2 regions of the Weizmannia sp. FSL W8-0401 genome follow, and region 1 is predicted to be linked to the other one. Evidence: riboswitches for the same ligand, from Rfam matches in the RefSeq annotation. Region 1 holds a riboswitch; the other holds the start of a gene.

Region 1 (3,890 bases):
TGCTCGACATACTGCAAATCCCCGCTTTCCTTTGCCGCCAGACCGATTTGCTGCTCGCCGCCGCCGCGACGGGCAAAATCGTGAATGTCAAAAAAGGGCAGTTTTTGGCGCCTTGGGATATGAAAAACGTCATTCAAAAATTGGAAGAATCCGGCACCGAAAAAATTCTCCTTACAGAACGTGGTTCGACATTCGGCTACAATAACCTGGTGGTGGATATGCGTGCACTTCCGGAAATGCGCAGATTAGGGTATCCGGTCGTGTTTGACGCTACCCATAGTGTCCAAATTCCGGGCGGAAACGGCACTTCAACAGGCGGAAAGCGTGCGTTTGTCCCGTATCTGGCAAGGGCAGCGGCGGCTTGCGGGATCGATGCGTTGTTTCTCGAAGCCCATCCTGATCCGGACCAGGCCTGGTCGGATGGCCCGAATATGGTGAAACTGGATGATATTGAAGAAATGTTAAAGCCAATAATTGAAATTGATCGCATGATAAAAGAACAAACGGCAGCAAACATCCATTAACGGAGGTGAATAGGATGTTAAAAGATTTCAAACGAAGCATCAATTATGTCGAAAGCGTCCGTGAAGTACTGGAAAAAGAAGCCAATGAGATCTTAAAGCTGAAAGACCGGATCAATTTTCGTATAAATGAAGGCATTGAAATGATATTGGCGTGCGAAGGCAGAGTCATTTTTACAGGAATGGGGAAATCGGGCATCATTGGCCGGAAACTTGCTTCCACATTTGCAAGCACCGGTACCCCGGCATTTTTCCTTCACCCGGGAGAAGCACTGCACGGCGATCTTGGAAAAATAACAAAAGAAGACATCCTCATTGCCATTTCCAACAGCGGGGAAACTTCGGAAATATTAAATATGATCCCCTCCATCAAAAGGATCGGCGCAAAAATGATTGCCATTTCCGGTTCACGCAAGTCGACACTGGCGCGGCGTTCGAATCTGGTGATGGATATCGGGGAAGTTGAGGAAGCGTGCCCACTCGGCCTTGCGCCGACTTCTACAACCACCGTCACGCTTGCGCTCGGGGATGCGATCGCGGTAGCCCTTTTAAAGGCAAGGGACTTTAAACCGGAAAACTTTGCGCTCTTCCATCCCGGCGGCTCGCTTGGCCGGCGTTTGCTTCTCACGGTTGGCCATGTGGCTAAACGGAAAAGCATGAACCCGGTTGCCGGAATGGACACCGGCATAAAGGAAGCATTATTTATGATGACGGAAGCGGGGGCGGGGGCTGTTTCAGTTATTGATGATCGGGGACGGCTGGCCGGTATTTTAACGGACGGCGATATCCGGCGTGAGCTTTTAAACGGCCATGAAGTACTGGACAAAAAAGTAGCAGATTTGTATACAAAATATCCGGTTTGCGTCAGTGAGCATCAGCTGGCAGCGGAAGCATTGCGGATAATGGAAGACCATGCTTTCAAGGTGTTGCCGGTTGTTGCCGCCCAGAAACCGGTTGCCATGCTCCATATTCAGGATTTGATCCAGACTATATAGGCAAAATAACAGGATATTGGACAGAGCGGATTCATAAAGAATACCGCTTTTTTTGGTGTTTACCGCCAATATTTACACAGCAGCTGTCTGCTTCTTTTCGGGGATACCACACAAAGATTTCGGTGACAATGGTTCAGTGGCCTATTAAAATAAAAGGGTCACGAATACTACAGACGGGGTCATTACGCTTCTCCTTTCATCTTTGCTGTTTTATTTTCTCACCATATTGATTGTCCATAAGAAAAACAAAATTTAAATTGGAAATTTTTTAAAAAAGCTTGACGAATCCGAAAAAAGGGGATAAATTGAACATAAGCATTTTTTAAGTCCGTTGTGTAATGGCTTTTGCGGTGTTTATGGCAAATTTCATACTCGTATTTTCTTATCAAGAGAGGTTGAGGGAATGGCCCGATGAAGCCTCAGCAACCTTCAATGCTTTTACGCGTTGAAAAGGTGCTAAGTCCTGCAAGTTATGGGATCCATAACTTGAAAGATAAGAAGATGGTTCATGCACGAAAAGAATGGCCTTCTTCTTATTGGAGAAGGCTTTTTGATTTTAAGTGAGGGAGTGTCCATCATGTATCGTACAGAAACAAAACTTGCACAGATCGGAAACCGCAGTGACCGCGTGACAGGTGCGGTGAACCCGCCTGTTTATTTTTCTACCGCTTACCACCACGAAGGCATTGGGCAGTCGACCGGTTTTGATTATTCCCGTACCGGCAACCCGACACGCCAGTTGCTGGAAGAAGCGATTGCGGATCTGGAGGGCGGGGACCGCGGGTTTGCGTGCAGTTCCGGCATGGCTGCGATTTTCACTGTTTTATCTTTGTTCCAGGCCGGCGATGAGTGGATTGTGAGTGATGATTTATACGGCGGTACCTACCGCCTGCTTGAGCAGGGGTATAAAAAATGGGGGCTTTGTTGTAAGTACGTGAATACTTGCAACCCGGAAAATATTGAAAAAGAAATCACCTCGAAAACGAAAGCCATTTTTCTTGAAACGCCGACAAACCCCCTCATGCAGCAGACGGATATCGGCGCTGTGGCTGAAATTGCGAAAAGGCACGGAATCCTGCTGATCGTGGACAATACTTTTTATACTCCGCTTTTGCAGCGGCCGATCAAAGAAGGCGCTGATATTGTGGTCCACAGCGCAACGAAATATCTTGGCGGGCATAACGACGTGCTGGCTGGGCTGATCGTGGCAAAGGGCGCTGAACTTTGCGACAAGCTTTTCTTGTACCATAACGGCGCCGGCGCCACACTCAGCCCGTTTGATTCATGGCTTTTGATGCGCGGTATGAAAACGCTGGCGCTCCGGATGGAAAAACACGAAAAGAATGCAAAAGCTGTGGCGGCCTTTTTAAGCGCGCATCCGGATGTAAAAGATGTGCTGTATCCGGGCCGCGGCGGGATGCTTTCTTTCCGTGTAAAAGAAGAATCATGGGTTGACCCGTTTTTACGCGGCCTGTCTTTGATTACATTTGCCGAAAGCCTCGGCGGGACGGAAAGTTTTATCACTTACCCGGCTACACAGACGCATGCCGACATTCCGGAAGAAAAACGGATTGCCTCAGGCGTGGACAACTGCCTTTTGCGCTTTTCAGTCGGAATTGAAGATGACCGCGATTTGATTGCAGATATTGAAAAAGCTTTTGCCAACATTCACGAAGGGGTGCAAACACGATGACAAATGAAGATTATTCTTTTCAAACAAGGCTTTTACATAACAGCCACAAAATTGACCCGGCGACCGGTGCGGTGAGTGTGCCGATCCAGCATGCTTCGACATACCACCAGGCGGACATTGACCAGTTCGGCAAATACGATTACAGCCGCTCGCTCAATCCGACGAGGGAAGCGCTCGAGGATGTCATAGCCGAACTCGAAGGCGGCGCCAAAGGTTTCGCGTTTGCTTCCGGGATGGCGGCGATTTCAACGGCGTTTCTGCTTTTGTCGGCGGGCGACCATGTTGTGATCACCGAGGATGTGTACGGCGGCACGTTCCGGATGGTGACGGAAGTCCTGACACGGCTTGGTATTGAACATACATTTGTGGATATGACCAACCTTGAAGAAGTGCGGCAGGCCGTCCGCCCGAACACGAAAGCTTTTTATGTAGAAACCCCTTCAAACCCGCTTTTAAAAGTGACGGATATCCGGGCGGTGAGTGAACTGGCAAAGGCAACCGGGGCGCTCACCTTTGTCGACAACACCTTTTTAACGCCTGCCCTGCAGCGTCCGCTTGAACTCGGGGCGGATATCGTGCTGCACAGCGCGACGAAATTTTTAGCGGGGCACAGCGATGTCGTCGCCGGGCTTGCAGTTGTAAAAGATGAAGCATTGGCAGCGCGCCTCGGCTTTTTGCAAA
Region 2 (3,890 bases), 2.1 Mb from region 1:
ATTTTATGGTTCGGGATCGGGGAAGAGGCGAAGCTGTTTCTCGTCGCGCTCGGCACCTTTTTTCCAATCTATTTAAATACGTTTCATGGCATCCGTTCGGTGGACAGAGCGCTGATTGAAATGGGGGGGGTTTACGGGCTGAAAGGGCCGGCGCTTTTTTGGCATATGATCCTGCCGGGGGCGCTTCCTTCCATTTTGGTCGGTGTGCGCTATGCGCTCGGGGTCACATAGGTAACCCTGATTGTGGCCGAAACGATTGCATCCAACTCCGGTATTGGTTATATGGCCATGAACGCCCGCGAGTTCATGCAACTTGACGTTGTCGTTTTGAGCATTGTCTTATATGCCCTTCTTGGAAAACTTTCCGACTGGCTGGCAAAAATCGCGGAACAACGATTGTTAAAGTGGCACCCGTCATATCAAAAATAAAGGAGGAGGAAACGATGACGAATAAGGTGTTTGCTGTGGAAATTGAGGGGCTGGAAAAATCATTCGGCAGCCATCGCGTCCTGCGCCATCTTCATTTGAAAATAAGAAAAGGGGAATTTGTTGCGATTGTCGGAAGGAGCGGATGCGGCAAAAGTACGCTCCTCAGGCTGCTTTCAGGGCTTGAAGCGGCAAGCGGCGGAAAAATTCTTATAAACGGGGCGCCTTTATCCGGCATAAATAGATCGGCGAAAATGATGTTTCAGGACGGCCGCCTGCTCCCGTGGAAAACCGTGCTTCAAAATGTCGGCCTGGGCCTTGCAGGAGACTGGAAGCATGCGGCCCGTGAAATGCTTAGAAAGGTCGGACTGGAAGGGCGTGCGGATGATTGGCCTTCATCCTTATCCGGCGGGCAGAAACAAAGGGTGGCGCTGGCGAGGGCATTAATCCATGAGCCGGACATCCTTCTCCTCGATGAACCGCTTGGGGCGCTTGATGCTTTAACCCGGATTGAAATGCATGCGCTGATCCAGTCTCTTTGGCTCGAAAAACATTTTACAGCCATATTGGTGACGCATGACGTGGAAGAAGCAGTCGCCCTCGCCGATCGGGTAGTGTTAATCGAAGAAGGGGAAATTGCGATGGACTGCCCGGTAAAACTCCCTTATCCGCGGAAAAGGGACCACGCCCTCTTTGCAGCAACGGCCAATCATATTTTAAACCGCATTTTAGGGAGCGGCCACCCGGTTTTGCATGCAATGAAAAATTAAGGAAGAAATGGAGGGATTCATATGGCGGAAAAAATAGTACTGCTGAACGGGAGCCCTTCTGCGTATACGAGATTAAATGGGATCCGTGATTATATCAGGGCCGGGTTAAGGGGGCACGGGTACGAACCGGAGCTCATCAATATCCGGGAACTTCCGGCCGGCGATTTAATGCATGCCCGGCAAAGCCCGCCCATCACCGGGGCATTAGGAAAAGTGGAAGAAGGCGATACGATAATCATTTTGACACCGGTCTATAAAGCGTCTTATTCCGGACTGCTCAAGACGTTTCTGGATCTTTTGCCGCAAAATGGCTTATCCGGCAAACAGGTGCTGCCGCTCGCCATGGGCGGCACATTCGGCCACTTGCTCGCGCTCGATTACGCCTTGAAACCGGTTTTGGCCTCACTCGGGACAACGTGCATCGAAAAAGGGGTGTTTATTCTCGACCAACAAGTGAAAAAGAGGGGTGGTTTTTATGAGCTGGACAGGCAAGCAGCCGACCGCCTGAATGCTGCTTTAAAAACAGCATTTCCGCAAATTTCCATACCGCTGTACTCTTAAACAAATCCGGCATTTGGACGATATCCAAATGCCGGTATTCGTGTAGCACGAACAACGGGAAAAGAGATAACCGGAATGCCGGCGCCCGTCATCCCATCTTTTGCTTGGGAAGTGCCGCTTTTTTCTTTTCCAGTGCAAACCGGACTTTCTCGGTTGTTTCGATCTGTGTGATGTTTCCTTCATGGATCGAAATGACCACTGTTCCAAACTCCAGTTTTTGCAATGATTCCATAATGCGGGCTACTTTCGTTTCATCAATATGAGCCATTTTTCATACCCCCAAAAATAAATTTCGTGTGTGCGTGGTGGTCCGGCCGGCAATGCGGATGATCCAAAAAAGAAAGGCCCCCTTCAAGAAAAGTTAAGAAGAGGGCGAGGCTCCTTAACTTATCTTCCAAGCTTGGCGCTTGCTGGAATTAGCACAGTATTCCCAAAAAGAATCTGTTGCTGAGGTTTCCTCGGGCCAGTCCCTCCCCCTCTCTTGATAAGCTGTATAGAAATAATTTGTTAAAACTATGATAAATAATATTATTCCGATTTGTCAACTTATATTTTCGACATTTCAGCTGCTTTTCGGGCAAAACCGATTCGGATAGGGTATGATAATAGAAAAAGTGTGTTAAGGGTGTGAGATTGTGCCAGAGACAGATGTATCCAAGTTTGAGAAGAAAATCGAGGTGCGGAACATCCGCTTTGAAGACATTGATGATATTATGGCATTGTCGAAAAAATGTTTTCCGGGGATGGAGCCGTGGAAACACGAGCAGCTGGAAAGCCATATCCGGATTTTTCCGGAAGGGCAGTTTTGCGTGGAATACGAAGGGAAAATCGTCGGTTCCTGCTCCAGCTTAATTGTCAATTTCGATGAATACGAAGACCAGCATACATGGGATACGATCACTGCGAACGGCTACATTACCAACCATAATCCGCACGGGCTCAACCTGTACGGCATTGAAGTGATGATCGACCCGGAATACCGGCGCATGAAGTTCGGGCACCGTTTGTATGAGGCACGGAAAGAGCTTTGCCGGAAAATGAACCTTCAAAGCATCATCATTGGCGGCCGGATTCCGAATTACAGCAAATATAAAGACAAAATGACCCCGCGCGAATACGTGGAAGAAGTCGAGATGCACAATATTTATGACCCGGTTCTGTCCTTCCAGCTGCTTGAAGGGTTCCAGATTATGCGGATCAACAGGCAGTATTTGCCGGATGATACAGCATCCGCTTCATTTGCAACGCTTATGGAATGGCATAACGTCGATTATTTGCCGAAGTCCCGCCGTGTCTATCATGCTTCGTTCCCGGTCAGGATTACAGCGATCCAATATATGATGAAAAAAATTGATTCCTTCGATGATTTTGTCAGACAGGTAGAATATTATGTCGATGTGGCCGCGGATTTCGGTTCTGATTTCGCCGTTTTTCCGGAAATTTTCACCACGCAGTTGATGTCCTACCTGGAAGAAAAACGCCCTGACCAGGCAGTGCGCCGGCTTTCCGGGTACACAGACCAATATATTGAACTGTTTACAGAGCTTGCCGTACGCTACAATGTCAACATTATCGGCGGGTCCCATTTTGTGGAAGAAGACGGGGGCATTTACAATGTCGCTTTTTTGTTCCGGCGCGACGGGACGATTGAGAGGCAGACCAAACTCCATATTACGCCAAATGAGCGGAAATGGTGGGGGATCGCGGAAGGAAACGAACTCAATGTATTTGATACGGATTGCGGGAAAATTGCGATTCTGATTTGCTATGATATCGAGTTTCCGGAGCTGGCCCGTGTCGCTGTCGACCACGGTGCGAACATTATTTTTGTCCCGTTTTGCACGGACGACCGCCAGGCCTATTTGCGCGTCCGCTACTGCGCACAGGCGCGGGCCATTGAAAACCAGGTGTACACCTGTATTGCGGGAACAGTCGGCAACCTGACCCACGTGGAAAACATGGATATCCAGTACGCCCAGTCCGGGATCTTTTCTCCCTCCGATTTCGGCTTTGCCCGCGATGGCATTGTCGGAGAATGCGATCCCAATGTCGATACCGTCGTTGTCGGCGATGTCGATCTTGAGAAGCTGCGCCGCAACCGCAACAGCGGCTCCGTCCGGCAACTGGCCGACC

The links. Region 1 has a riboswitch for S-adenosylmethionine ahead of NSU00_RS02965 (methionine biosynthesis PLP-dependent protein). Riboswitches for the same ligand answer to the same signal wherever they lie in the genome.
Region 2: it holds a riboswitch for S-adenosylmethionine, as region 1 does, so the genes downstream of both, NSU00_RS13475 (YezD family protein) here and NSU00_RS02965 (methionine biosynthesis PLP-dependent protein) in region 1, are expected to answer to the same signal.

What each region holds. Positions count from the first base shown of each region.
Region 1 is NZ_JBBPAG010000001.1:636,248-640,137, forward strand. Features, by position in the region: gene kdsA (3-deoxy-8-phosphooctulonate synthase) at 1-524, shown strand, start outside; gene NSU00_RS02960 (KpsF/GutQ family sugar-phosphate isomerase) at 539-1,516, shown strand; SAM riboswitch class I at 1,896-2,016, shown strand; gene NSU00_RS02965 (methionine biosynthesis PLP-dependent protein) at 2,094-3,209, shown strand; gene metC (cystathionine beta-lyase) at 3,206-3,890, shown strand, end outside.
Region 2 is NZ_JBBPAG010000001.1:2,757,700-2,761,589, reverse strand. Features, by position in the region: partial or broken gene ssuC (aliphatic sulfonate ABC transporter permease SsuC) at 1-429, shown strand, start outside; gene NSU00_RS13485 (ATP-binding cassette domain-containing protein) at 444-1,196, shown strand; gene ssuE (NADPH-dependent FMN reductase) at 1,218-1,757, shown strand; gene NSU00_RS13475 (YezD family protein) at 1,846-2,025, opposite strand; SAM riboswitch class I at 2,142-2,248, opposite strand; gene NSU00_RS13470 (bifunctional GNAT family N-acetyltransferase/carbon-nitrogen hydrolase family protein) at 2,393-3,890, shown strand, end outside.